DNA from 3 places in the Photobacterium carnosum genome. Region 1 is predicted to be linked to each of the others. Evidence: predicted binding sites of a transcription regulator. Region 1 holds the regulator's gene; each other region holds the start of a gene.

Evidence for each region. Region 1 encodes CRP, which controls carbon source genes, mostly activating them, when cyclic AMP is high. Its sites were predicted from a motif close to TGTGANNNNNNTCACA; they were not measured.
Region 2: a site for CRP is predicted at 6,590-6,605, ahead of GLP24_RS03590 (NupC/NupG family nucleoside CNT transporter). Genes of this name have one in related genera too.
Region 3: a site for CRP is predicted at 5,649-5,664, ahead of nagE (N-acetylglucosamine-specific PTS transporter subunit IIBC). Genes of this name have one in related genera too.

The regions. Positions count from the first base shown of each region.
Region 1 is NZ_WMDN01000008.1:9,263-19,890, forward strand. It holds gene kefB (glutathione-regulated potassium-efflux system protein KefB) at 1-1,596, opposite strand, end outside; gene kefG (glutathione-regulated potassium-efflux system ancillary protein KefG) at 1,589-2,167, opposite strand; gene GLP24_RS09425 (ABC transporter ATP-binding protein) at 2,427-4,349, shown strand; gene GLP24_RS09430 (hydrolase) at 4,417-5,385, shown strand; gene GLP24_RS09435 (YheU family protein) at 5,483-5,695, shown strand; gene GLP24_RS09440 (phosphoribulokinase) at 5,846-6,715, shown strand; gene GLP24_RS09445 (OsmC family protein) at 6,792-7,196, opposite strand; gene crp (cAMP-activated global transcriptional regulator CRP) at 7,579-8,211, shown strand; gene GLP24_RS09455 (hypothetical protein) at 8,407-8,589, shown strand; gene GLP24_RS09460 (DUF1338 domain-containing protein) at 8,669-9,466, opposite strand; gene astD (succinylglutamate-semialdehyde dehydrogenase) at 9,507-10,628, opposite strand, start outside.
Region 2 is NZ_WMDN01000003.1:6,606-17,233, reverse strand. It holds gene GLP24_RS03615 (efflux RND transporter periplasmic adaptor subunit) at 1-63, shown strand, start outside; gene GLP24_RS03610 (efflux RND transporter permease subunit) at 63-3,227, shown strand; gene copI (copper-resistant cuproprotein CopI) at 3,231-3,782, shown strand; gene GLP24_RS03600 (YehS family protein) at 3,875-4,366, opposite strand; gene GLP24_RS03595 (MltF family protein) at 4,730-6,196, shown strand; gene GLP24_RS03590 (NupC/NupG family nucleoside CNT transporter) at 6,826-8,016, shown strand; gene alsS (acetolactate synthase AlsS) at 8,285-9,949, shown strand; gene budA (acetolactate decarboxylase) at 9,962-10,628, shown strand, end outside.
Region 3 is NZ_WMDN01000002.1:199,162-209,789, reverse strand. It holds gene glnS (glutamine--tRNA ligase) at 1-986, opposite strand, end outside; gene GLP24_RS02920 (beta-N-acetylhexosaminidase) at 1,219-3,882, opposite strand; gene nagE (N-acetylglucosamine-specific PTS transporter subunit IIBC) at 4,058-5,527, opposite strand; gene nagB (glucosamine-6-phosphate deaminase) at 5,787-6,587, shown strand; gene nagC (DNA-binding transcriptional regulator NagC) at 7,055-8,269, shown strand; gene GLP24_RS02900 (cation:proton antiporter family protein) at 8,430-10,025, shown strand; gene asnB (asparagine synthase B) at 10,349-10,628, shown strand, end outside.

The DNA.
Region 1 (10,628 bases):
GGCTTGACGACCTAAATCAAGGGCGCCTTCAAATGTTTCACGTGAAAAACATTCCACCCCATAACTCAATAATTGATGCGCTTCAACTCGACTACGCGCACGTGCCATTAACTTCAATCGTGGAAAATGTTGTTGGCAAAGTGTCACTACCTCTATCACTTCACTGGGGTCATCAGTACAGATAATTAAAGCTTCAGCATTATCCGCACCTGCTGAGCGTAATAAATCCAGCTGGGTTGCATCACCGTAATACACTTTATAACCGAATTTACGCAAGAACTGAATTTGACTTGGATCGCGCTCTAATACGGTAACGCGAATTTTATTAGCAAACAGTAAACGTCCCACTACCTGCCCAAATCGTCCAAATCCTGTAATAATTACGCGCGGTTGACGATCAATAACATTTGAAGGTGGTGGTTGTTTATCTTCAGTTTTAAAACTACGGACATACCAACGCTTTTGTATTTGTAAAATCAGCGGGGTGGTCATCATTGATAAACTCACAACCACTAATAACAACGGGGTCAACTCACCTTGTAATAATCCACCCGCGTTTGCTGCGGTAAACAATACAAACGCAAATTCACCCCCTTGACTTAAAATTGCGGCCATTTGGCTGCGCGCTTTCATTTCAACACCAAATAAACGTGCTAATACATATAATATGCCCGCTTTAATCATCACTAATACAATAACTGTCGCTAATATCTGCAGTGGGTATTGCAACAATAATCCCAGATTAACCGCCATTCCAACCGAGATAAAAAATAACCCCAGTAATAATCCTTTAAAAGGTTCAATGGCAATTTCAAGCTCATGTCGATATTCACTTTCCGCCAGTAATACGCCAGCAAGAAAAGCGCCGAGAGCCATTGATAAACCGATCATCTGCATAATCAGTGCAATACCCACCACCAATAATAAAGCGGCGACATTAAACAGCTCACGTACACCACTCATAACGACATAACGAAATAGGGGCCGTAATAAAAAATGTCCTGCAACTAAGAAAATAATAATACTGCTTAGCATCCATACGCCATCAAGCCAGCTGCCACCAGCATTACCTGCCAGAAATGGTAATAATGCTAACATTGGAATAACTGCGATATCTTGAAACAACAGCACAGCAAATCCTGATTGACCCGTTTCACTACCACTTAATTGTTGTTCATCTATCACCCGTAATGCTATCGCGGTTGACGACAATGCCAACCCCATGCCGATAACAATCGCATCACGCCAACCAAGAGCAGGAAACAAACGACTACAGCCAAAAGCAATAGCGGCTATTATGATGCTAGTGATCACCACTTGGCTGCCACCCAACCCTAATATAGGTTTACGCATTTGCCACAATTTTTTAGGGTTAAGTTCTAGGCCAATTAAAAATAGTAGTAGCACCACCCCAAATTCAGAGAAGTGCAACATAGCGTCCACATCAGATATCAGTCCTAAACCCCATGGGCCAATGCCGATCCCCGCAATGAGATACCCCAGCACCGATCCCAAACCTAACCGTTGTGCTAATGGCACCGCAATAATGGCAGCGCCTAAAAAAATCACCATCACCAGTAAGAAGTCATTATTCATGGCTTACATCTCCTACGGTTAAAGGTAATAAAGGTTCATATTGATGGGGGCTAACTAACCACTGATGATAGGTTTGCGCATAATATTGCCGCTCAATGGTCGGAATACGCCGCGCCCAATGCATGACTAATGGGGGTAACCATTGCATACGACAAAGATCGGCACACAGTTCAAACGGTTTTAAAATGTCATCAATGCTGCAACGATTATAACCATCAGCACTATAAGCCTCAGCTGCACCGCCAGTAGTGATCACTGATCGCCAATATTTACCGTTGGTTGCCGTACCTTCTCCATGAGCAAAACCTTTACTCAATACCCGATCAAGCCACTCTTTAAGTAATGCAGGGCAAGAATACATATATAAGGGATGTTGGAAAATAATCACATCATGGGTTATCACTAATGCTTGCTCAGCCACTTCATCAATAAAAAAATCAGGATAGGTAGCATACAGATCATGCACAGTGACATGAGATAAGTGTTTTACTTCATTAAGTAACGCGTGGTTAGCCACTGACTCTTGTGGATCAGGATGCGCAAAGATAATTAATATTTTCAAATCGGTCATACTGTCCTTCTGCACGTCATTTGATGAATGAAGTAACGCCGTTATAAAACATTGCACGCCTAATTGTTAACTATCATACCTAATTGTTACTTAATATGATTGTTTAGTTGATATTCCTATTTTAATCAGCCTTACATCTGCACATTGCCAGTATGGTGCTAACTCAGTGTCAGGTTAGCCACTGGTTCAAGTTTGGGTTAGACTCCTCAGCATGATTTCCGTTTAATTTTGTGGAGCGGGCACGTCCCCGGCGCTATCGATGATTATCTTTTCAGATATCCAACTTCTACGTGGTGGTAAAGTTCTGCTTGAAAATGCCACTGCGACCATTAACCCAGGCGACAAAGTTGGCCTTGTGGGTAAAAATGGTTGTGGTAAATCAACCTTATTTGCATTACTTAAAAATGAACTCAGCTTAGATGGCGGTAATTGTCAGTTTCCAAGTAATTGGGAATTAGCGTGGGTAGCACAAGAAACACCAGCCCTAGAGCGAGCGGCGATTGAATATGTCATTGATGGCGATCGCGAATACCGCGAACTTGAGCGTCAATTAATCGCAGCTGAACTGGCTGACAACGGCAATAAAGTCGCTGAATTACACGGTAAAATTGATATTATTGGTGGCTATACTATTAATGCCCGTGCAGCTGAATTATTGAATGGTTTAGGCTTTTCACAACACCAAATGCAATGGAACTTAACCCAGTTCTCTGGTGGTTGGCGAATGCGTTTAAACCTTGCTCAAGCATTGTTATGTCGCTCAGATCTACTCTTACTCGATGAACCAACCAACCACTTAGATCTCGATGCGGTAATGTGGCTTGAGAAATGGTTGCAAAGCTACCGTGGTACGCTAGTGCTAATTTCCCATGACCGCGATTTCTTAGATCCTGTTATCAACCGTATTATTCACGTCGAAAACCAAACCATGAACAGTTACAGCGGTAACTACTCATCGTTTGAAGTCCAACGTTCAGAAAAGCTAATCCTGCAACAGGCAATGTTTCAAAAGCAACAGAAGCAAATGACGCACATGCAGTCATATATCGAACGCTTCCGCTACAAAGCCAGTAAAGCACGCCAAGCGCAAAGCCGAATTAAAGCTCTAGAACGGATGGAAAAAGTACTGCCCGCGCAGCTTGATAACCCGTTTATGTTTGAGTTTAGAGAGCCTACTGCACTGCCAAATCCGATTCTAATGATGGATCATGTTGCCGCTGGTTATGATGATTTACTGATTCTAGAAAAGATCCGCTTGAATCTTGTTCCAGGAAGTCGAATTGGCCTTCTGGGTCGTAATGGTGCCGGTAAATCAACCTTAATTAAGATGCTTGCTGGTGAATTGCCAGCCAAAGCCGGTGATATGGCCTTTTCGCAAGGGGTTAAAATTGGTTACTTTGCTCAACACCAATTAGAAACCTTATACCTTGATGATACGCCAATACAACATATGGCACGTATTGCGCCTAACTCAACTGAACAACAACTGCGTGATTACTTAGGTAGTTTTGGATTTCTTGGTGATAAAGCATTAGAAAAAGTCGGTCCGTTTTCTGGTGGCGAAAAAGCACGATTAGTATTAGCGCTAATTGTATGGCAACGTCCAAACCTATTGTTACTCGATGAACCGACTAACCACCTCGATTTAGATATGCGCCAAGCACTGACCTTTGCGTTGCAATCTTATGAAGGCGCAATGGTTATTGTTAGTCACGATCGTTATTTACTACGTGCAACCACCGATGATCTATACCTGGTTCATGATCGCCAAGTAATGCCATTTGATGGTGACTTAAGTGATTATCACAAGTGGCTAACTGAGCAACATCGCAACGAGCGTCGTGAACAACAAGCGGCAAAACCCGAAACCAATAAAGACAATAGTGCCGCATCACGTAAAGAACAAAAGCGTTTAGATGCCGAGTTCCGCAAGCAAACAGCACCAATTCGTAAAGAAGTGACTAAGCTTGAAAAACAAATGGATAAGCTTAATGAGATTATTACCTCAGCTGAAACGGCATTAAGTGACAGCACCATTTATGATCCGGAAAATAAAGCACAAATGAATCAACAGTTAAAACTTCAAGGGGATGCTAAATCTGATCTTGAAGACATTGAAGTGGCATGGATGGAACTGCAAGAACAATTAGAAGAAATGGAAAGCCAGCTTAACGCTGAGTAATCATTTAACGCCGTAGCGATTTTCATTGTTACGGCGTTTTTATTTAAGTATGAGTAAAGGACATCATATGCAGCCATTCACTGCCCCGATAGGATTACGCAATCCACACCTACAAACCTTATTACCTCGCTTAATTCGTCACCAGCCCCTCTTTACACCCATCACCCAGCGTCTTGAAATGCCTGATGGCGATTTTGTTGATTTGGCATGGACAGAGCAGCCCGATCTGACAAACCATCACCAACCATTAATGATTTTATTACATGGCTTAGAAGGAAGTTTTAATAGCCCTTACGCTAATGGTCTATTGATGGCAGCCAAACAACAAGGCTGGCTTGGGGTGATGATGCATTTTAGAGGTTGCAGTGGTGAACTAAATCGTCATCCGCAAAGCTATCATTCTGGTGACATTAAGGATGTACGCTTCTTCATTCAATGGTTACGTCAGCAATTTCCACAGCGTCCGTTAATGGCAGTAGGTGTATCACTTGGCGGTAATGTGCTGATTAATTACTTAGCTCACTACCCTGATAATAGCGAACTCATCGCAGCCCAAGCTATCTCACCACCGCTCAACCTAGCCTCATGTTCCCATCGTATTCAGCAAGGGTTCTCGCGCGTTTATCAACACTACTTACTAACATCACTTAAACGCACCGTTGCCCAAAAAATTGAGCGTCACCCTCATACCATGCCGATTAATCAGCAACAACTGGCATCAATTAACAGTGTATGGCAATTTGACCAAGCAGTAACGGCACCACTGCATGGATTTAAGAATGCCGATGATTACTATCAACGTTGTAGTGGTTTACTACAACTGGCTAAGATCACACTCCCCTTACGGATTATTCACGCTAAAGATGATCCCTTTATGTGTCGTGATGTCATTCCTCAGCACCCCTTACCCACCAACATTCACTATGATCTATCAGCGACAGGGGGTCATGTTGGCTTTATCAATGGCAGCTTACTCAAACCACAATTTTGGTTAGAACACACTGTGCCGACGTGGTTTCAGCAACAATTAACTTAGTATCAAGCAACATCACCACATAATGACTAAGTTTCTTTTCAGTTAAGTTTAAGAATATACTGCGGCTATTATTTTATTAGTCATTTAAGAAGTTGTAATGATTATTCCTTGGCAAGACATCGATCCAGAAACATTAACAAACCTGATTGAACAATTTATTTTGCGTGAAGGTACCGATTATGGCGAAGTAGAAATTAGCCTCAGTGATAAAGTCGCTTATGTTCGACGCCAACTAGAATCAGGTGATGCGGTGATTGTTTTCTCTGAATTACATGAATCGGTAGATATTAAGCTAAGAAATCAAATGTAATCCAATTAGTCACTGTATTATCACTCACCAAAACTTGTCTTCATCTGCATTTTTATCACTTAATACCGACATTTCAGCAAACTTGTAGTAACATTTATCACTGTCTATTTTTGTTATTCATCACGTAATAATCACAACAACAGGTGAGTTATGTCGGTAAAACACCCTATTATTGCTGTCACAGGTTCATCAGGCGCGGGCACAACCACCACCTCTGAAGCCTTTCGCAAGATGTTTAATATGATGGACATCAACGCGGCATGGTTAGAAGGCGATAGTTTTCATCGCTTCACTCGCCCAGAAATGGATTGTGAAATCCGTAAAGCTAAAGATCAAGGTCGCCACATCAGTTATTTCGGCGCTGAAGCCAATGATTTCGAGCAATTAGCCCACTTTTTCGAACAATATGCTCAAGACGGTAGTGGCAAGTTTCGGCGTTACCTACATACCTTTGATGAAGCCGTACCTTATAATCAAATGCCCGGAACATTCACCCCTTGGCAACAGCTTGCTGAAAATACCGATGTATTATTTTATGAAGGGTTACATGGTGGTGTGGTTGATGGGGAAACCAATGCAGCCCAACATGTTGATTTACTGATTGGCATGGTGCCGATTGTTAACTTAGAGTGGATTCAAAAGATCATTCGCGACACTCGCGACCGCGGCCATTCAAGAGAAGCGGTAATGGAATCGATAGTGCGCTCAATGGATGACTACTTAAATTACATCACCCCGCAATTTTCTCGCACCCATATTAACTTTCAACGAGTCCCTACGGTGGATACCTCAAACCCTGTTAGCGCCAAAGGTATTCCAAGTTTAGATGAAAGCTTTGTGGTGATCCGTTTTCGTGGCTTAAAGAATGTCGACTTTCCGCATTTATTGGCGATGATTCAAGGTTCATTTATGTCACGTCACAACACCCTTGTTGTCCCCGGTGGTAAAATGAGTTTTGCGATGGAATTAATTATGCGCCCGCTGCTCGAACAATTAATTGAAAACGGCAAAATAGCGTAATCATTACCTATATTAATTAACCATTACTTTGTTAGATTAACGGTCACTGGTATCAGCAACCGTAATCATCATCGTGTTACGCCACAACAATCTCATAACTGTGGCTCATTTCGACACCTTGACCCAGCATTAAACACACTGAGCAGTATTTTTCGAGAGAGTCTGCCACCACTTTACTCACTAGCTGATCATTTAAATCATGACCAGTGACAACAAAGTGTAAATTTGCATGAGTAAAAATTCGAGGGGCTTGTTCACGACGTTCAGCTGAGATTTCAACTTCACAACCAGTGATCTGCTGCTGTAATTCTTGTAAACCACTAACAACATCAACTGAACTACACCCTCCCGCAGCCATTAATACTAATTCCATTGGACTTGGGGCTTTTTCACCGCCATTACCATCTAACACAACACTATGACCCGATGCAGATTGACCTACAAACGTCATATTTTCTAACCACTTCACACGTGATTGCATATTTATATCCTTGAGCTATATTCTTCAGAAATTCAGTTCATTTTCATTGACAATTTCATCAATGTAAACAGTGTTTATTTTGTTTTATGTTAATAATGTTGCATATTTATATTTGTAAAATTAGAGAGTAAAACCACTTTAAAACGGCACGTTAGGCAACTAAGTCACAACGATGTGATCACGTGCACACTTATCTCTCATAAATGAGCAAGTCTGCTCGATCAATATCAAGAAAAAGCTGCAGAAAAAGGATACACTCTAAGCCAGTTCAAGTTAACTCACAGCCTAACCGCTGAGTGAGTAACCCTGCCAACACACCATTTTGTTGAGTTATATCTACAGAACATATTGTTGGGCAACATATGCAGAGGAAGTTAGTAATATGGTTCCAGGTAAACCGCAAACAGATCCAACTTTAGAGTGGTTTCTTTCCCATTGTCACATTCACAAATATCCATCAAAGAGTACGTTAATTCACGCAGGTGAAAAAGCAGAAACTTTGTACTACATCGTGAAGGGTTCTGTTGCTGTATTAATCAAGGATGAAGAAGGTAAGGAGATGATCCTTTCTTACCTAAACCAGGGCGACTTTATTGGTGAACTCGGCTTGTTCGAAGATGACCAAGAACGTACAGCTTGGGTTCGTGCAAAAAGCCCTTGTGAAGTTGCAGAAATTTCATTCAAGAAATTCCGTCAGTTAATTCAAGTTAATCCAGATATTTTAATGCGTCTATCTGCTCAAATGGCATGTCGTTTACAAGTGACAAGTCAAAAGGTAGGAGATCTTGCATTCCTTGATGTAACTGGTCGTATTGCACAGACACTACTTAACCTTGCAAAACAACCCGATGCAATGACACACCCTGATGGCATGCAAATTAAGATCACTCGTCAAGAAATTGGCCAGATCGTAGGTTGTTCTCGCGAAACAGTCGGTCGTATTTTAAAAATGCTGGAAGAGCAAAATCTTATTTCTGCTCACGGCAAGACTATTGTGGTTTACGGTACACGCTAATTATTTTAGTAATACCAAGATCACCGATGAAACCGCAGCTTATGCCTGCGGTTTTTTTTGATCATTTCCCCCTTATGGTCACACCCAAAAGCAATCATTGAGCACATCTGCATTACTGTTAAATTTTAACTTGTAATAGCATCTATTTATGCTACATTTCGCTCACAAATGGATTTTAAATCAATAATGGTCAATATGGATATTGAACGCTTTTCTGCTAATAGTTACACCACAGTACCTGGGGTATTAACCAGTCAACCAACAACCATTGAAATGACAGGGTTTAGTGATAGTCGTTGCTACCTTGAACAACAAACAGGATTACGCCGCTGCCCTGCTGATGAATCAGGAGTTTGGGGTTCGCCGCTAGATAATTAATTTTATTCTAAACAGCACTTATATGACGCAGTGCTGTTTTTTATTACGCGATAGTTCACTTTGTACCGATGAATGCTTTCTATTCACGATCCGTACTTTCAAATATCTTATTTGCTGAAGCAGTCACAAACCCTGAATATAATTCACCATTGGTTTGCGGGTAACGTTTAGCAAATTCATAAAATCCACCCGATATTTTATGAATACCATCTCTAAAACTCACTCCTACTACATCAGCCATAGTTGCTGATTGCTCTAACATTACTTCAGCATTACCTTTAATTTCGCCCCCAGCCTGATTAATCACAAACTGGTTATGACGTAATAAATGATTCACCTCCTCAAGATCAGAGAACTGCTCTAATTGATTAATATTGACCGTAAAATGATTAGCCCCAAAACCATGCGCCGCAACCCATGCCGCATATTCACTTTCAGCGGCTAAAAATTGATAGGTTGCAAAATCAAGTTGCCACGGACGACCACTATAAACAAAATCAGGTTTGCGAAAATAAGCATCATCAACCTGATCGAGCAATGTCCGTATCATTTGTTGTAATTCTGCAGAACACCCCGCTAATTGTAATTCACTGATAAAGACTTTTGGCAGTAACGGATTGGAATGAATAAAGGATTCTGCATACAACTTTTTAGCATTAAAATGATATTTCGCTTGTGGCTGGTACCCCAAGGCAATAAATGGCGCGGCAATTACCGCTAAGCCACATTTGGGTAATCCAAAACTACGCAATGCTATATGATCATTGAGTAACGCCGCGTCCTCAGTTAACAACTGCTGTATTTGCACCGCAGAGGGGCATAACCGTTGACTATAATCGCGCCATAAACTATCAAAAAGTTGGGTAATAGATTCCATAATCAGCCTGCCTATTGAAAGTATTATCACTCATTAAACCTTAGCTCAAGCTTACTCCTGGCGCTAATTGAGACGGTAATTGCACATCATCCCCCTCAACAGATGCCATCGGATAAGCACAATAATCAGCCGCATAGTAAGCACTTGGACGAAGATTACCTGATGCGCCAGGGCCACCAAAAGGCGCGTCACCACTCGCTCCCGTTAACGGTCGATTACGATTCACAATTCCAGCGCGAATATGTTCAATAAAATATTGCCATTGCTGGCTATCAGTGGAAATTAACCCAGCGGCTAATCCATAACGGGTTTGATTAGCACTCGCGACCGCTTGAGTAAAATCGACATAACGACTAACGTGTAATAACGGTCCAAAATATTCTTCATCCGCGAGTTCACTAATAGCACTAACATCGATAATCGCAGGCGTCACAATTGCGCCTTGTCCTCGAGTTGCCATTAATAAAGCAACGCCACCCGCATCCAAGAGTTGTTGTTGATGCAATATGATGTGATCTGCCGCCACAACAGAAATTAATGGTCCCATAAACGGTGCTGGGGTTGCTAATGGATCGCCCACCAGCAATTGCGAGGCGACCGCGACTAAACGGGCTAACAGAGCATCGCCAGCTTTTCCGGTGGCAATATATAATCGCCGCGCGCACGTACAACGCTGCCCTGCACTTAAAAAAGCCGATTGAATAATAGTATATGCTGCAGCCTCAATCTCACCATACTCTTGACCGACAACCAATGGGTTGTTGCCTCCCATCTCTAAGGCCAGCATGGTTTGAGGTTGCCCTGCAAATTGCTGATGCAATAAATGTCCTGTTTGTGCACTCCCGGTAAACAATACCCCAGCGACCCCAGTTGCCATGGCTAATGCTGCTCCCGTTGCTCGTCCACCTTGCACCAAATTAAGCACCCCATCAGTAATACCCGCTTGCTGCCACAACTCACACATCCGTTGGGCGGTATTGGGCGTCAATTCTGAGGGTTTAAAGACCACGGTATTACCGGCTAACAATGCAGGAATAATATGACCATTAGGTAAATGAGCGGGGAAGTTATACGGTCCAAATACCGCCATTACCCCTAACGGACGATGACGAACAATCATGGTGGTATTGGCCTGTTGACGCTGACGGGTGCCGGTTCTCTC
Region 2 (10,628 bases), on a different contig from region 1:
AAGCTGATTAAAAATGGCAGTGATTACACTCTGCAAGATATTAAACCAATGGAGAATAAATAATGATCCCTGCTATAATTCGTTGGTCAATCAATAACCGTTTATTGGTATTAATTGCGGCCTTATTTTTAACCGTTGCTGGCTTATACAGCGTTAAAAATACCCCCGTCGATGCCCTGCCGGATCTGTCTGATGTTCAAGTCATCATTAAGACCAGTTACCCAGGTCAAGCACCACAAGTGGTCGAAGATCAAGTCACTTACCCATTAACAACAGCTATGTTAGCCGTACCGGGCGCTGAAACGGTCCGTGGCTATTCTTTCTTTGGCGATTCCTATGTCTATATTATCTTTAATGATAAGACTGACATGTATTGGGCTCGCTCTCGTGTACTTGAATATTTAAGCCAAGTTGCACCTAAGTTACCCGCCAATGCAAAACCGACCTTAGGACCAGATGCGACTGGGGTTGGCTGGATTTATAGTTATGTATTACAAGATAAAACAGGTAAGCATGATTTAGCCGAATTACGTAGTTTACAAGATTGGTTTCTAAAGTATGAACTTCAAACTGTTGCAGGTGTTTCTGAAGTTGCAACCGTTGGTGGTATGGTCAAACAATACCAAGTTCAAATCGATCCTTCCAAACTACGGGCCTATAACCTCACGTTACAGCAAGTGAATATGGCGATTCAAAACGGCAACCAAGAAACCGGTGCTTCCGTTATTGAAATGGCTGAAGCCGAACATATGGTGCGTACTACAGGTTATTTAACCAATATCGAGGACATAAAATCACTGCCATTAAAAGTAACCAAAAATGGTACGCCACTGTTACTCGGGGATATTGCAGATATTAACATTGGTCCGCAAATGCGCCGGGGTATTTCTGAATTTAATGGTGAAGGTGAAGCTGTCGGTGGCATTATTGTGATGCGCTTTGGCGAAAATGCCAGTCAAGTCATCGCCAACGTCAAGACTAAACTGGCACAGTTACAACAAGGCTTACCAGCAGGTGTTGAGATTGTAGCCACTTATGATCGCTCAACATTAATTAACCATGCGGTGAAGAATCTGTGGCAAAAACTCGCTGAAGAATTCCTTGTGGTTGCTATCGTCTGTGCACTATTTCTATTCCACATTCGTTCTTCATTAGTAATAGCGATTAGCTTACCGATTGGTATTTTATCTGCTTTTATCATCATGCATTGGCAAGGTATTAATGCCAATATCATGTCACTAGGCGGTATCGCTATTGCAATCGGCGCAATGGTTGACGGTGCGATTGTGATGATAGAAAACGTGCATAAACACATTGAACGTACCCCACTTACCGATGAAAACCGTTGGCAAGTAATAGGTAAAGCGGCAGAAGAAGTTGGTACACCCTTATTCTTCTCATTGCTGATCATTACCTTAAGTTTTGTTCCCGTGTTCGCGCTCCAAGGACAAGAAGGCAAGATGTTCTCGCCATTAGCATCAACTAAAACCTACGCGATGGCAGCAGCGGCAGGCTTAGCGATTACTTTAGTCCCCGTATTAATGGGCTATTTTATTCGCGGTAAAATTTTACCTGAACATAAAAACCCCGTGAACCGTGCTGTGATTGCACTTTATCGACCATTATTGAATATAAGTCTTAAGTTTCCAAAAACAATCATCGTTATTGCGGTGTGTTTAATGGCTTCTTCATACTACCCATTAACAAAACTTGGCAGTGAATTTATTCCACCGTTAGACGAAGGTGATTTAATGTATATGCCAACTACCTATCCGGGGATCTCTATCGGTAAGGCTCGTCAGTTATTACAACAAACCAATAAACTGATTAAAACAGTACCAGAAGTCGCTACAGTTTGGGGTAAGGTTGGTCGAGCAGATACAGCAACCGATCCTGCACCATTAACCATGATAGAAACCGTGATCCAATTCAAGCCACGAGATCAATGGCGAAAAGGTGTTACCACTGAGTCTTTACGCAAACAATTAGATAAATTGATCCAATTTCCAGGATTAACTAACGCATGGGTGATGCCGATCAAAACCCGTATTGATATGTTAGCGACGGGCATCAAAACACCCATTGGGATCAAAATCGCAGGCCCAGATCTAAAGGTTATCGAAAAGATCGGTGCAGAACTTGAACCTATTCTAAAAAACATTAAGGGAACAACCTCGGTTTATGCCGAACGTGTTGCCGGTGGCCGTTATATCACGGTTGATATTAATCGCCGCCAAGCTGCGCGTTATGGATTAGCCATTAAAGATATTCAACAAATAGTCTCTACCGCGGTTGGTGGAATGAACGTAGGTGAAACCATTGAAGGCTTAGAACGTTATCCGATTAATGTTCGTTATCCGCAATCCTACCGTGATTCAGCCGCGAAATTAAAAGATCTGCCATTAATTACCCCCAATGGTGCACGAATCGCACTAGCGGATGTTGCGGATATTCGTTACGAAGATGGACCACCAATGATCAAAACTGAAAATGCACGTCCAAATGGATGGGTTTTTGTCGATATTGATCAACGAGATTTAGGTTCTTACGTTGAGGAAGCACAGCAAGTGGTAGCGAAACAATTAAAACTGCCCGCAGGTTATTCATTAACGTGGTCTGGTCAGTATGAATATATGGAACGCGCAAAAGCCCGTTTGAGTATTGTGACTCCAATTACTCTCGCCATTATTATGCTACTGCTTTATTTCAGTTTCCGCCGCGTACAAGAAGTAATCATTATTATGACTACCCTACCATTAGCCATGGTTGGTGGTTTATGGCTGATGTTCATACTTGGATTTAATTTCTCAATTGCCGTTGGCGTTGGCTTTATCGCGCTCTCTGGTGTCGCCGTTGAAATTGGCGTGATTATGTTGGTGTACCTCAATCAATCATGGGCCTTTAAAAAACAAGATGCTCAAGAGCAACAACGTTCATTAACAGCAGATGATTTACAACAAGCCATCAGTGAAGGTGCTGGATTACGTGTACGCCCAGTAATGATGACTGTCTTAACCGTTATCATTGGTTTGATTCCGATAATGTATGGCTCAGGTACGGGCTCTGAAGTCATGCAACGCATTGCCGCACCAATGATTGGCGGAATGGCATCTGCACTGTTACTGACGTTATTAGTATTACCAGCTACCTTCAAGCTTTGGAAAAGTCGCGAGCTTAAGACCAAGACCACAGCATTATTAAATTCATCATCAATTACAAAGGAATGAGTCATGAAAAAAATACTGTTAACTTTAATACTAGCCTTAACAACCACAACAGCGATGGCTGCAATGGACCACGCAACAATGAACCACGCAACAATGGATCATAGTGGTATGGATCATTCACAAATGGACACCAATAAAATGGATCATCAGATGATGAACATGAAAAACATGTCTGATGTGGGAATGCCCGCAATGGGGTCAAAGCCAGATAAAGTGGTATACGTTATTCTTTCTGATGACATGAAAATCACATTTAAAAAACCCGTTGATATCAAGCCTAACGACGTGGTGCAATTTGTGGTAATGAACACAGGTAAAATGGATCATAATTTCACTATCGGCTCAGCAAAAGAACAAGTAAAACATCGAGAAATGATGGTTGAAATGGATCATCGTAATCATGAACATAATCACGATAATGGCAGCAGTATCACCGTTGCACCAGGCAAAGCAAAACATATTCTATGGCATTTCCACGGCGATAAAAATGTTGAACTTTCTTGCAATATGCCTGGTCATGCAGAAGCTGGAATGATGAAAGCAATTACGTTGTAACAAAGTCCGTTATAACGAAGAAAATAATCCCAGCCAATAAAAAAGCAGCTTCAATAGAAGCTGCTTTTAATATTTATTTACAACGAAGACAATTACTTCTCGTCAGTCGTTTCTTCTAGTGATTCAACACCATGAAGATTGATTTGTAGTGCTTGTAAAAAGTTACGCAGCACTTGATCTTTACACTCACGGTAGTGTTTATGATCTACTTTACGGAAAAAAGCACTTAATTCATGCTTGCTTAAACGGAAATCAACTAACTTCAATAAATCAAGCACTTCTTCTGCTTTTAGATTTAGTGCAATTTGTAATTTTTTAAAAATAATATTATTTGTGATTTTCTGCTCTGGCGCAGGCTGAACGCCTTCTTTTTTGCCACGCTTTTGATTAATAAAGCCATTTAAGAAAGTAGCTACTTGCTCATCAGAACAACTTTTATAACCTTCCGCTTCATCGCCTTTTAACCAGCTACATACTTGCTCACGTGTTACTTCACAGTCAGCAGCAGCGAAAATAGCGATCATCTCACTATCAGTTAATTCAAAAGTATAGCGAATACGGCGCAAAACATCGTTATTAGTCACAATTTATCCAATTTAGTATGCTGTGGTTGTAATAATCACAGCGAAATTATCAGCGCAGAATAACAGATAACTCATCGCTATTCACCCGTATCTAGCAGCTTTTATATATCAACAATGCCAATTAATTTACTCTTAGCTGTAATTGATAACTTTCCTAACACCATACCAATGAATAACTTACCATTGAAAATAAATACTCAACTATTGATTAATACTTATCGATATTTTCTTTAGCATATAAAACATCATCAGTATAAGTCATACAAATTATCGAGATAAATAAGAAATTTTCACTATTTACAGCCATAATTAAAGCCAAAACGTATCAATTTACGATTATTACGGAATGGCAGATAAATAATTATGACTATTTCTAATTTCATTAAATATAAATATCAGCTAATTTCTTTATGCCTATTATTAATAAGTTTTCAAATTAATGCCGTTCAACTCGCCCCTCTCGGCGGTTCTAAGTATGTCGGTGATCTAGCAGAACTAGAAAAAAAACGGGTATTACGGGTATTGGTTGCAGCAGATCTGGGTTTTTACTATATAGAAGATGGTATTACTAAAGGTATTATTGCAGACTTATTGCAACATTTTGAGCAAGATATTCGTAAAAAACACCCAGCATTACATCTACAAATTATTCCTGTACACCGAGATAAACTGCTGCCTTATGTCATCAATGGCCTAGGTGATATCGCCATTGCTAATATTACCGTGACGGCTGAACGTAAAAAACGGGTCGCTTTTAGTGAACCTGTCCTTACGAATATTTCAGAAGTACTCATTAACAATAATAAACAACCGCCCTTTAATAAAGTCACCGATTTAAGTGGTCAAACAATCTGGGTCAGAAAAAGTTCAAGTTATCATCAAAGTTTACTCAAAATTAATAATAAATTACGGATGCAAAATTTACCCACAGCATCAATATTATTCATAGATGAAACGCTACAAGACTATGAATTACTGGAACTTATCAATTTAGACCTTCTCAATGCAACCGTCATTGATAACCATAAAATAAAAATCTGGCAACCCATATTAAAAAATATTCGAGTTAATGATAATTTTGTATTACGTAATGATGGTCAAATCGCTTGGGCTATGCGTAAAGACAGTCCCAAACTGATGGCGCTGGTTAATCATTATATTGATACAGTAAAAGAAGGGACATTAATCGGTAATATTATTTACAGTAAATATATTAAGAATCATCGTTGGCTTCATACGCTACTTGATCCTAATAATATTGATAAAATAGAAAATCTATCACCTATATTCTTTCGCTATTCAAAACAATATGACTTTGACTATTTAATGTTAATGGCACAAGGTTTTCAAGAATCAGGGCTTAATCAACATAAAGTATCAAACAAAGGTGCCGTTGGTATTATGCAGGTATTGCCTAGTACTGCGCGTGATCCTAGTGTGGATATTCCTAATATATATACCTCAAAAAATAATATTCACGCGGGTGTGAAATATATGCGTTATCTACAAAATCAATACTTTAGTAGCGATAAAATAGATTACGATAATAAGATTTATCTGTCCTTAGCCGCTTATAATGCTGGGCCTGGTAATATCAATAAAATGCGCCGTTATGCAAAAGAACAAGGTTATAATCCTAATATTTGGTTTAATAATGTTGAACTCATTACCCGTAAACACATTGGATTACAACCGATTGTCTATGTGAATAACATTAATCGTTACTTCATTGTTTATAAGCAAATAATGAAACTTCAACGTTTCCGTGATTCAGGTATTCGCCCTTTTATTCCACCGTATAAATTTGATGCTCCGGTGTTGTTTAAATAACACATTAACTATCATAAGCCATCAATAATCATCATGGTTTATATACATAATGATGATTTATGATTTTAAATTAGGCAGTGATAAATGCTTAGTTCGACGGTCATGCTTATGGAAATACCATAATTTACGGTTTTTGGATAATTTTTTCATTACAACACCTGTAATAAGATTAATAGAGTAGAGATCGTTCTATTATCTATTGATAATGTAAATTAATGCCAGTAACAATCATTGCTCATATTTCCAATATTACATTTTAATATTAATATATTGAATTAATACGCTAGATTAACAATTCTATATATCCAACAAAACAGCCAACACTTAATTTAAACAATTATACTCATAATAAACCATGTTATTTAAATAAATATAAACATTTCAATCAAAAAACTTGAGTGAAATCACAAAATATAATAAATCGTATCACGCCCCTTCATCGTCATCATTATTTTTATCACCATATTCAAACAAATAGCAAGCGATTGCGCAATCGTGGAAAATTAGTTTTTGTCAATTGCAAAAAAAACTACTGGATTAAAAATGCGATATACATCACTTTATCATGGTATGAAATCATTCAGCATACACACATAAACAGATAATAATCACACTGAGCACAATCCAATATGGTCTATTTACACTTTATACTCGGGTTAGTTGTTATTGCAGTATTAGCTTTACTTGCTAGTAATAACCGAAAGGACATCAAATATCGCTATATTATTCAGTTACTTATAATAGAGCTAGCGCTTGCTTACTTCCTTCTCAATTCATCTGCTGGTACAGGTATTGTAAAAGAGTTTGCAGACGCATTTAATGGTTTACTCTCATTTGCAAGTGATGGTACTAATTTTGTGTTCGGTAACTTATCGAATAACAATGATTTTAACTTCTTCCTTAATGTATTAATGCCAATTGTTTTTATCTCCGCATTAATTGGTATATTGCAACATATCAAAGTATTACCTTATATCATTAAAGGATTAGGTTTCTTGTTATCTAAAATAAATGGTATGGGTAAACTAGAATCATTCAATGCGATCAGTGCATTAATGGTTGGCCAGTCAGAAAACTTTATCACTTATAAAAACATTCTAGGCGGAATGTCTGAGCGTCGTATGTACACCCTTGCAGCGACGGCAATGTCAACAGTTTCCATGTCTATCGTTGGCTCATACATGAAGCTTGTCGACCCTAAGTATGTTGTTGCAGCATTGTTTTTAAACATGTTCAGTACTTTTATCATCCTTTCCATTATTAATCCTTATGACCATGAAGCAGAAATGGATATCGATGAAATGATGGCAGCAGAAAGTGGCGCAAAATTAACTTTCTTTGAAATGCTTGGCGAATACATTTTAATGGGCTTTAAAGTTGCAGTGATTGTTGCTGCAATGCTTATTGGTTTTATTGCTCTAATTTCAATGATCAACGCTGGCTTTAGTGCCGCTTTTGGTATCAGCTTCCAAAACTTAATTGGTTACTTGTTCTACCCTGTTGCATGGCTAATGGGTATTCCTGCTCACGAGGCATTACAAGCTGGCAGTATCATGGCAACGAAACTTGTTACTAATGAATTTGTCGCAATGATGGACCTTCAAAAACAAGTCGGTAGTTTATCAGCACATACTGTCGGTACCGTTTCTATCTTCCTTGTTTCATTCGCAAACTTCAGCTCTATCGGCATTATTGCTGGTGCGGTTAAAGGTGTAAACGAAGAAAAAGGTAATATGGTTGCTCGATTTGGCTTACGTTTACTTTATGGTTCAACGTTAGTTAGTATTTTATCTGCATTAATTGCTAACATCATGCTATAGCAGCATCAATTAACCACAGGATTCTTAAATGAATCCTGTGGTTTTTTATCACATAAGAATCAATATCTTCAGCCATTATTACTTCTGCTCATCCTTCTATATACAATCAATTCCACTGCAATTAATTAATTAAGTAATATTAACTTCCAGTTTTAGCCTCTTTAATTTGTATGATAAATAATTTAAATTTTGTATTACTCATTACATAAAATTCGATTTAGCGAAAACATGTCCTGAGCCGATAAATAATCATAACAATGAGGCTTATATGTCAAATAAAATCATCTCAGGTGCAGAGCTTGTCGTTGCAACCCTAAAAGCACACGATGTTCCGCATATTTTTGGTATTCCTGGTGCTAAAATCGATTCCGTGTTTGATGCTATCTGTGATAACGGCCCTGAAATCATTATTTGTCATCATGAACAAAATGCCGCTTTCATGGCCGCAGCGACGGGTCGTTTAACAGGTAAAGCTGGTGTTTGTCTTGCCACTTCAGGTCCTGGTGCATCAAACCTAGTTACTGGTGTTGCTACTGCAAATAGTGAAGGTGATCCTGTTGTTGCCCTTGCTGGTGCGGTTCCACTTTCGATGTATTCCCATAATACGCACCAATCAATGGATACACGTTCTCTGTTTAATCCAATTACTAAGTTTTCCGCTGAAGTAATGGACAGTGCTTCTTTACCTGACGTGGTTCATAAAGCTTTTCGTATTGCAGAACAACCGACTCAAGGGGCAAGTTTTGTTAGCCTTCCTCAAGATGTACTAACTAACCAAATTCCTTTTATTCCAGTACAACAACCGAAGCCAATTTTATTTGGTGGTGCGCACCCACAAGCTATCCGTCAGGCAGCCGATCTTATCAACGCGGCTAAAAACCCAGTATTATTATTAGGTATGGATGCGAGTCAGCCATTTGTTGCTGGTGCCATTCGTCAATTACTTGAGCAGACTAAAATTGCTGTGGTTAACACCTTTGCAGCTGCTGGTGTCATTTCTCATAATTTATATGATTGTTTCCTTGGTCGTGTGGGTTTATTTAAAAACCAACCGGGTGATATTGCATTAAACAATGCTGATTTAATTATTACTATTGGTTATAGCCCAATTGAATACGATCCAATCTTATGGAATAAAGACGGTAAAACACCCATTATCCATGTGGGTTACCAACAAGCTGATTTAGAAGCTAGCTATAATCCTATTTCAGAAGTAGTCGGTGATGTGGCCGTTTCAGTTGCTTCTATTGCCGCTGAATTAGATCAACGTGAATCTCTTGAAAATAATCAAAAATTTCAGGATTTACGTCAAGACTTACAACAAATTATGCGCATGGGTGTAAACAAAACATCGTCAATGGGTGTTCATCCATTGCGTTTTGTGCATGACCTACGTCGATTCGTAAGTGATGATACAACTGTGTGCTGCGATGTAGGCTCTATCTACATTTGGATGGCACGTTATTTCCATAGTTTCGAGCCTCGTCGATTACTGTTTAGTAATGGCCAACAAACATTGGGCGTTGCTTTACCTTGGGCTATCGCAGCATCACTACTGACACCTAATGAAAAAGTTATTTCAATGTCTGGTGATGGTGGTTTCTTATTCTCATCTATGGAATTAGCAACCGCTGTTCGTCATAAATGTAATATTGTTCACTTTGTTTGGACAGATCACAGCTATGACATGGTAAAAATTCAGCAGCTTAAAAAATATGGTCGTGAAAGTGCAGTGAGCTTTATGGGCCCAGATATTGTTAAGTATGCCGAAAGCTTTGGTGCGTATGGTTTAGCAATTAATACTGCTGATGATATTGAACCAGTATTACGTAAAGCAATGGCATTAAGCGGTCCTGTATTAGTTAACGTTAATATTGACTACCGCGATAACAGCCGTATACTTGACCAACTTCACCCTTGCCAACAAGATTAATAGGAAAACATCATGAGTCAGCAACATAGCAACAAAACGTTTTACCAAACTTCAATGATGAGTGCCTTAATTGCAGGTTTATACCAAGGTGATTTTACAATTGGTCAACTACTTGATCACGGCAACTTTGGTATTGGTACCTTTAATGACCTTGATGGTGAAATGATCGTTTTAGGTGATGAAGTCTATCAACTAACCAGTACTGGTGAAGTACATTTAGTTAGTCATGATATTACCACTCCCTTTGCTTCTGTGGTTAATTTTGAACCTACGGAAAAAGTAAGCCTTATTGAACTAACAAAAGCTGAGTTTGAAGCGTGTTTAGAAAAAGATTTTGTTGCTAACAATGCAATTAATGCTATTCGTTTAACGGGTAAATTTTCATACGTTAAAACACGTACCGTTCCAGCACAACATCGCCCTTATCCGCCAATGGTAGAAGTCGTAAAACATCAACCTATTGCAGAAATGACCCATGTCTCAGGCATAATGATCGGCTTTAAGATCCCTGAATACATGATCGGTATTAATGTTCCTGGCTTCCATTTCCATTTCATTAGTGATGATCGTACTCAAGGTGGTCATGTCAGTGACTTTATTTTGACAGAAGGCACCACTGAAGTTGAAATATTTAAAGATTTCCATTTACGCATGCCTGCATCTCAAGAATTTGATCGTG
Region 3 (10,628 bases), on a different contig from region 1:
TCTAATGAACTAATCTCAATGGTGTTATCTTGCTTAGTCACGCCAATACGCTTACAGAATTCACGCATAGAACCAGGCGTAAAGCCACGACGACGTAAACCAGAAATAGTAGGCATACGTGGATCATCCCAACCGTTAACTAATTTATCAGTCACAAGTTGGTTTAGCTTACGCTTAGACATCACAGTGTATTCAAGATTCAGGCGACTGAATTCATACTGATGTGGTGTGCAATCAATAGTGATATTTTCAAGAACCCAATCGTATAAACGACGGTTGTCCATGAATTCTAGCGTACAGATAGAGTGCGTAATGCCTTCTAGCGCATCAGAAATACAATGCGTAAAGTCGTACATTGGATAAATGCACCACTTATCACCGGTTTGGTGGTGATTTGCAAAACGAACACGGTAAATAACCGGATCACGCATAACCATAAATGGTGATGCCATATCGATTTTTGCGCGCAGGCACATTTTGCCTTCTTCAACTTCGCCGTTCTTCATTTTTTCAAACAAGGCTAAGTTTTCTTCGACACTACGATCGCGGTAAGGACTGTGCTTACCCGCTTGCGTTAATGTACCGCGATATTCGCGCATTTGCTCAGGACTTAGCTCATCAACATACGCTAAGCCTTTATTAATTAATTCAATGGCAAACCCATGAAGCTGATCAAAGTAGTTTGATGAATAACAAATCTCACCACTCCACTCGAAGCCTAACCAGTTAACATCATTTTTAATAGACTCAACGTATTCAATGTCTTCTTTTTCAGGGTTAGTGTCATCGAAACGTAAGTTACATTGACCCTGATAGTCCTGAGCAATACCGAAGTTCAAACAAATAGATTTCGCATGACCGATATGCAGGTAACCATTCGGTTCTGGCGGGAATCGGGTATGTATGCTTGTATGTTTGCCACTTGCTAAATCCGTATCAATAATTTGACGGATAAAGTTAGTTGGACGAGCTTCAGATTCACTCATCTATTACACCTCGTGTACTTACAGGATTGAGAATTATGTACAGTTCATCAATATGAACTATGACTTTACACTATACCTCAATGCCGCTACGCAAAAAATCAAAAACGCAGTTATAACAAACAATAGTTGTGAATTTAATTAATAACGCGCAATAAAAAGCCGACGATGGTCATCCCATCGTCGGCAATCGCGCGATCATATAATGATCGGAGCTTATATTGTTGTTAGTCGATTACAGTGATGTAACACGACTGAAACGTTTACCATTACCACTTACAGCACGAATTTCAACTTTACCTGTCACACTTGGTTGTGCTTTCGCATCATAAGTGTTCCATGTTTTACCTTCATCCGTTGAGTACTGTAGTGTTAGACCTGGCATACTTACGTTCATCGCAAGTTTACCATTTTCGATCTTAGCACCAGGTACTGGTACACGGTATTGAATACCCGCAGCATCAAGTTTCGCAAGTTCACGTTGACCTAATACGTTAGCAAAACGCTGCCATTCATTATGAAGTGCTTTCTTGTTTACATGGTTAGAATCTTGAGAATATTCAACACCCACTTGATATTCATTTTCCCACTCACCTTTATGCCATGCACGCTCAGCGGCGGCTAATACGCGAGGGAACACCATGTATTCATACTGCTTATCATTACCTACTGTCTCACTCCAAAGCTGAGCAGATAGACCATAGAAACCTTTCGATTTCACTGTACCTTTACTTGTAAAGCCATTGCCATCACGATCAAGTGATGTTTCAGCATTTTGGGGTAAGTTCTCTGGCGCAAAACCAAACATCTTACGGGTATCTGTTGCACGTGTTGCCCAGTAATAACCACGCTCAATTGGATCTACTTCGTATGGCATATCCATGTAAACATAATCAGGGTTTGATACTACAACATCGTAGCCTTTATCAGCCCATTCGTAAGCTGATGCACCGCCGCCCCAGTATAGAACGTCCCAGAAGTTTACACGCACATTATCAGTACCAAACGCTTTGGAATCTGAAGAGTGCTTTAAGCCATCTTGCCATGCTTGGAAGTTTTTAATCCCTTTACTATTAACCACTTCACTGATTTGCTCTGCAAAATGACTTGGTAGGTGATCATAATCAGCCACAACACCTTCTGCGATCAATTTCTGACACATTGGTGACTTCTGATATGGCTTATTTTGCTTAGATTGGTCAATAGAACCTGTCCAAGCTGTTTTCTCTGCTGCGTTAAGATCTTGAAAACCAGCATTTAACTTAATATTTTTCGCTTCATCACCACCGAAGTGCCATGTATTTAGCGGCATACCCGCTTCTTTATGCATCGCTTGAATTTCAGTAATTACTTTATCAACAAACTTTGTAGAAGAATCCATACATGGGTTGATGAAACTACGCTTATCGTAAAACTGTACTGTGGTTACGTTTGACGTATCTTGTGGATCCATTAAACGGTATTCGTTTGCTTCATCCATCTTGCCTTCAGCAGCAAGACGTTTATAACGCGCTTCCATCGCAACTACAGCTGCACGTGCGTGCGCTGGCATATCGATTTCAGGAATGACTTCAATACCACGGGCTTTCGCGTATTTCAGAATATCTAAGTAATCTTGCTTGCTGTAGTAACCAGAGCCATCGGTGTCTGACGTTGGACCTGAACCTAGTTGAGGTAGCAGACATGTTGTTTCAGATAGATCATGACAACGCTTACTACCAATGTCTGTTAGCTCAGGTAAACCTGGAATCTCAACACGCCAACCTTCATCATCTGATAGGTGGAAGTGGAATTTGTTCATCTTGTATGCTGCCATTTGGTCTAGCGTACGAAGAATCACGGCTTTTGAGTGGAAGTTACGGCCAACATCAACCATTACACCACGGTAATCAAAACGCGGTGCATCGGTAACTTCTAACGTAGGAATGCTGTTTTTAGCACCTGTACTCATTAGTGAAATCAACGACTGCATACCATAGAATGCACCTTGGTCATCAAAACCAATAACCGTTGCACCTGTTGGTGTTACATCTAACGTGTAAGCCCCTGCAATTTGTTGATCTTTAGCAAATGAACCCGGTAGAAGGCTCACTTTTACTGGGTATTGACCTTTAGTGTTAACACCTAATACGCCAAGACGCTCATTCACAGCAGCCATCATGTCAGCTGGCAGTGTGAAGTTGCTAATTTTAATACCGTTTGCTAATGAAACAGTTTTACCGGTTAGCTTAGTACTTAGTGGTGTAGGAACAATAGTTGCTGCCACTTCTGTCGTTGCTAACACATTAATGTCTTGGTTCTTTTTAAAACGTGTTTCAGCGGTTGCAAGCACATTATTATCTGCTTTAACTCGCTTAAATTGATCACCTTTCAGAGGAACAAGGTAATCACCTGGATTCGTAGAGTCAGTGCTCTTGATTGTTTGTGCTGCGGCATCGCCAGAAGTCACGTATGCACGAGGCATGTAATCATTTTCAAACAACGTCCAGTATTCGCCAATGTAAGGAATAACAACCGTCTCCCCTTCAGCAAATCCATCAAATTTATCCGTTGGCTCTAGCGTATGAAGATCACCCGTTACGTGTGTAACTTTGAATTGGTCGTTTTGAACATCAAGAATTTGACGAATACTGCTGAAATAAATTTTCCAATCAGTGCCCGTCACCGCTGGACCATTATTTTTTAGCGTCAAATTAATTAGATCACAAGATGCCCATTCTGCGCCAAGCGTCTTACACTGCAGGCCTTCTTCTGCACCATGTTGAGTAACGATTTCATAAGTAACATCAAGGCTATTAGCTAAATTTTCAACAACCTTCTCATCATTATTGCCTTGTGTTGCACAACCCGTTATGGCTAGTGCAATGAAAGATGCTAACGCTGTAAGTTTAATAGTCATGAAATATTCCTTTCTCCCGATATCCATCTAAATGAAGGGATAATCTATATAGAGCCCAAAAGTTGGGTACTCAAAATGCCGGTCTTGATATCTTATAATTAAAATATCAGGACCGGTCTAATTGAAAGTGTTGCGGTATTTCGTGTGTCGCTTAATTACTTAAAAATTCAAATAACTATGGAAGCTTTACTGCTGATAGGTCTTCTGATGCTGGGATCTTTTTCATCTCGCCAGCAACGATTTCAGCAAGAGGGCCAAGAATAACTTGTAGGTTGTTTGCACCTAATTTAACCACACCCATTGCACCTAGTGCTTTTAATGTCTTTTCATTAGCAAGGCTGCTGTCTTTTAGAGTCAGACGTAGACGAGTAATACAAGCATCAATATTTTCTAGGTTACCGTGACCACCAAGCGCTTTTAAATATTGCTTAGCTAATTCACCCGTTTCAGTTGAACCACGTACTGATGATACTTCTTCTTCGTCATCTTCACGGCCAGGCGTCTTAAGGTTGAACTTAAGAATAACAGCGCGGAAAATAAAGTAGTACAGAGCGAAGAACACAATACCTTGAAGGATTAGCATGTACCAGTTAACCGCCAGTGGATTACGTGCTGACAACACCATGTCGACAAGACCAGCAGAAAAACCAAAACCTGAAATCCAGTGCATAGACGCTGCGATGTATACAGAGATACCTGTTAGCGCTGCGTGAATAACATAAAGAGGTGGGGCAAGGAACATAAATGCAAATTCTAGTGGCTCAGTAACACCTGTAAAGAATGATGCAAAACCAGCAGCAATGAATAATGAAGCTACACGCTCTTTATTTTTCACTTTAGCTGTTTGGTACATAGCAAGTGCAGCACCGGGTAGACCAAACATCATGATTGGGAAGAAACCAGCCTGGTACATACCAGTAATACCTGGGGTACCTTTACCACTCAAGAAATTAGGAATATCGTTAATGCCTGCAACATCAAACCAGAATACTGAGTTTAGTGCGTGGTGAAGACCCACAGGAATCAATAGACGGTTAAAGAATGCATAGATACCAGCACCAGCAGCGCCTAGACCTTGAATACTTTCACCGAAATGTACTAGTCCGTTGTAAATAACTGGCCATACAAACAGTAATACTGCAGCAATACCAATACCAGCAACAGAAGTTAAAATTGGGATTAAACGCTTACCGCTAAAGAATGCTAATGTCTTATGCAATTCAACGTTAGAGTAACGATTGTAAATTTCTGCTGATACGATACCAACTAAAATACCAACAAACTGGTTATTAATCTTAGCAAAAGCAACAGGTACAGCACTTGCGTCAATACCTTGAATCATTGCTACTGTACCAGGTGCAAGTAACGTGGTTACAACAGTGTAACCAACAAAACCTGCTAATGCTGCTGCGCCGTCTTTATCTTTTGACATACCGTATGCAACACCAATTGCAAACAATATAGACATGCTATCAATAATTGAAGAACCCGCTTTAATCAAGAACGCAGCAATTGCTGAGTTTGCGCCCCAACCTGACGGATCAACCCAATAGCCGATACCCATTAAAATTGCCGCTGCAGGAAGTACTGCAACTGGCACCATTAGTGCTTTACCTACTTTTTGAAAATATCCAAGAATATTCACCCTTAGTTCCCCCTATGGTTTTCTTAGATGCGATAGTGATAGCTTTTTTTTGCCATCTCTTTTTTTTGTCCTTTGCAGTTTATGAATTTTATTTCGCTCCGCAAATTAAAACATCGTCATTTGTGATCTTAATCACCGACCGGAGATAGAACTGAGTGATTTTGCTAGCTCGATCATAAAACTTATTTTATCATTCGAAACAAAGGCGATATGCCACTAAGATTTTTTCTGTTTTAACTATCTTCAACGAGGTGTCAACGTGAGACTAATCCCGCTTAATAACGCTAAAGATGTTGGTTTATGGTCTGCTCGCTACATTGCTGACCGCATTAATAAGTTCCAACCAACAGCTGAGCGTCCATTTGTGCTAGGTCTACCTACAGGTGGTACACCACTTCCGACATACCAGCGTTTGATTGAATTATACCAAGCTGGCGAAGTAAGCTTTAAGAACGTCGTGACTTTCAACATGGATGAATATGTTGGCATGGCGTCTGATCACCCTGAGTCATACCGTAACTTCATGTACAACAACTTCTTTAGCCATATTGATATACAAGAGCAAAATATCAACCTGCTTGATGGCAACACCACAGATCACGAAGTTGAATGTCAACGTTACGAAGACAAAATCAAAACCTATGGTCGCATTAACCTGTTCATGGGTGGCGTGGGTAATGATGGTCATATTGCCTTCAACGAACCTGCATCATCATTAGCATCTCGTACGCGTATCAAGACGTTAACGCACGAAACACGTATTGCTAATTCTCGTTTCTTTGAAGGTGATATTAACCAAGTACCTAAATACTCATTAACGATTGGTGTCGGTACACTATTAGATTCTGAAGAAGTAATGATTCTGATCACAGGTCACAACAAGGCACAAGCACTACAAGCGGCTGTTGAAGGTTGTGTAAACCACCTATGGACAATATCTGCATTGCAGCTGCACCCTAAATCAATGATCATTTGTGATGAACCTTCAACTCAAGAACTTAAAGTGAAAACTGTTAAGTATTTCCAAGAGTTAGAAGCAGAAAACATTACACACATCTAAATAATAACCACTGTCTTTTTACGGAAAACCGCATTTATTGACAGCCGTTCTAAGACATTAAATAAACGCCGCCTTGTTGACGGCGTTTTATTTTTCACTTTAAAATCAAATACAAAAAAGCATAATTATCACTATTGACAATACAGTCATGGTCTACAATTCGATCCTTAGCGATACTTCACTTCTCGATAGCTCTCATTACGTATTTTACGTGACCAATACCACAGCCCCAGCAAGCACCGACAACGATTACTTTATTTTTATTCATAAGAAAGTATATTACGGTGATAACAAATGTATTGAAAACTGCAATACATTAAATAATTCGGCACTAATACTCATCAAAATCAATTAAACTAGTGTCGAACATATAGGTAGCGCTTTGATAAATAAAGATAATGAAAGCAAATCATCATTATCATCTTCAGGCGATAATTATTAACGCTAATTACGAGCAGAATTAAACTATGACAGGCGGACAAATTGGTAATGTTGATCTGGTCAAGCAGCTAAATAGTGCTGCTGTATACAGACTTATCGACTTGCAAGGCCCTATCTCTCGCATCCAGGTTGCTGATATTAGTCACCTCGCTCCTGCAAGTGTCACTAAGATTACCCGCCAACTGCTAGAACGTGGCTTAATAAAAGAAGTCGCTCAGCAAGCATCAACGGGAGGAAGAAGAGCAATATCTCTAACGACAGAATCAGTCGGTTTTCATTCGATCGCAGTACGTATTGGCCGTAATAATATTGAAATAACCCTTTATGACCTCAGTGGTAAACATATTACCGGTGCGGCCTATCCGTTTTTATATTCTGACCAAAATGAACTAGCCGAAGGTCTAATCAAATATATTCAAGAATTTATTGATAATAATCAGAATGTAATGAAAGAACTGGTGGCATTTGGCATTATTCTTCCAGGACTTGTTAATCCAGAAAGTGGCACGGTTACTTACATGCCAAACACTGAAGTGCATGATTTTGAGCTTGCACATATTATTCAAGACATTTTTGGTATTATTACTTTTGTCGGCAATGATATTCGAGGCCTCGCGCTGGCAGAACACTTCTTCGGTGCTAGCCGAGACTGTAAAGATTCAATTTTAGTCAGTATGCATAATGGTACTGGCGCTGGCATTATTGTTAATGGTCAGGTCTTCCTTGGTCAAAATCGCAATGTCGGAGAGATTGGTCATATCCAAATCGATCCACTAGGGGATAAATGTCAGTGTGGTAATTTTGGCTGCTTAGAAACGGTAGCCTCTGATCCTGCAGTGATTATGCATGTTCAAAATCTACTCAACCAAGGTTATCCAAGTAGTTTGCAAGACTTGGAAGAAGTCACTATGCCAGCGATTTGTGATGCGGCCAATAATGGTGATGAACTGGCCATTCAAGCGTTACTGAAAGTCGGTCACCACCTTGGTAAAGCATTAGCGATGACGATTAATTTATTCAACCCTCAAAAGATTATTCTGGCAGGTAATATTACTCAGGCACAAGCCATTGTATTGCCAGCAATACGTCGTTGCGTTGAAAACCAATCATTATCTGCTTTTAATCACGATTTACCGATTGTCGCATCAGAGCTATATAATCAACCCACTATTGGCGCTTTTTCAATGATCAAGCGTGCAATGCTTAATGGTGTACTGCTACAGCGCCTGCTAGAAGACTAAGTATCCGCGATACCAATTTATAAGAACAAATAACCACCGTTCTTATAAAACAACCATCATAAAAAAGGGGGGATTAATCTCAAATGATTAATCCCCCTAATGCTATTATTGTTATCAATTATATTTCCGAACACTATCTTGCAAGGATGTAGTCTAAGCTATGGAGTTACTGTATATTAGCGCGGCCTTTCTGGCCGGTTTCATCGCCCTTCGTTGTAAATTACCCCCTCTGGTTGGCTTTTTAGTTGCTGGCTTTATGCTTAATAGTTTTGGTTTTCAGTCTACTCCAGCATTAACGACTTTAGCCGATCTTGGCGTAACCTTATTATTATTTACTATCGGCTTAAAACTTGACATAAAAACCTTACTTAACAAAGAAGTATGGGGCGGCGCAACCATACACAATCTGTTATCTACCGCCCTTTTTACGTTATTTCTTTTAGTTCTAAAACAATTAGGACTGACAATGTTTGCCGAAATGGCACTTAGTCAATTAATACTGATTGGCTTTGCATTGTCATTTTCTAGTACTGTTTTTGCCGTCAAACTGCTGCAAGACAAAGGAGAATTAAACGCTAAATATGGCACCGTTGCTATTGGCATTCTGGTTATGCAGGATATTTTCGCAGTACTATTCCTCGCCATATCCAGCGGTAAAATTCCTGATATAACAGCACTTGGTTTATTTGCTCTGCCCTTGCTACGCCCATTGTTATATCGCATCCTAGATAAAGCAGGTCACGGTGAAATATTAGTCTTATATGCTGTTATGCTCGCACTGGTTGCAGGAGCGGGTTTATTTGAAATTGTCGGCATGAAACCAGATCTAGGAGCGTTGATATTAGGTATGCTAATGGCGGGTCATCCTAAAGCATCAGAGATGGCTAAGTCATTGTTTAATTTTAAAGAACTGCTATTGGTGTGCTTCTTTTTAAACATTGGTCTCGCGGAATCCCCTACCATCAACGGCATGTTAATGGCCCTCGTATTAATGCTACTACTGCCTCTTAAAGGAATTCTTTATTACGCAGTGTTCCATTTATGCCGCTACCGTGTACGAACCTCAATGTTAGCAACCTTAACCCTATTTAATTATAGTGAATTTGGCCTTATTGTGGGTGGCGTCGCCTATAAAATGGGGTTGTTACCCGGCACATTCTTAGTCGCTATGGCTATCGCCGTGTCATTATCGTTTTTACTGGCAGCGCCACTGAACAGTATGAGTCATAAACTCTATACTGAAGCCGCTAAACGACTAAAAGAATTTGATCCTGATCGCTTAAATTGTCACGACAAACTGATTGATTTAGGTAATGTCAGTATTCTTATTCTCGGTATGGGTCGTATCGGCTCTGGTGCTTATGACGAATTAGAAAGTCGTTATGGTAAACAGATTATTGGCGTTGAAACTCGTCGTGAATCGGTAGAGTTACATCGCCAGCAACAACGTAATGTCATTCATGGTGATGCGACCGACCCTGACTTTTGGGAACGGGTTATCAAAAACCACCATATTGAGCTTATTTTATTAGCAATGCCAAATGGTCCAGCGAATATCTATGCTTTAGATCAGCTCAAAAGTCGTAATTTCCAAGGAAAAATAGCCGCTATAGCAAAATACAGTGATGAAGAGACACAATTACACCAACAAGGTATTGATGCAGCCTTTAATATTTATAGCGAAGCGGGTAGCGGTTTTGCTCGTGATGTCTGTGATCACCTCCAACCTCAAATAATCCCACGAAAACCACACTAAATTACACTTCAAAACTTAGATATTTCGCAGAGAAAAATAAACAGTAGCGATGCTGTTGTTTATTTTCTCAATTAAAAAACTCTGCAAAAATAGATAATATTCATAAAAATCCAATTTAAATAGATAATATTCAGCAGCAATGCTTTATTTAAATATAATCATAATAAATAGTTGTAATTTATTAACGAATGCGTAATTTTAACAATCAACGAAAAGCAAAATCAGTATAAACATCAATTACCATAATGATAACTTATTCGCTACATGATACATTTTCATCAATTATGGATAATAAAAAATAAAACGTTTGGAGTAGTATTATTATGTGTTCAATATTCGGCATCCTTGACATCAAGAGCGACGCTTCAGTACTTCGTACAACAGCCCTTGAATTATCAAAAAAAATGCGTCATCGCGGTCCTGATTGGTCAGGAATTTATGCGTCAGACAACGCTATTCTAGTTCATGAGCGTTTAGCGATTGTTGACTTAAATAGTGGTGAGCAACCGCTATATAACACGGATAAAAGCCATGTACTTGCGGTCAATGGTGAAATTTACAACCACAAAGAATTACGCGCTGAGTTTGCACCTAACTACCCAT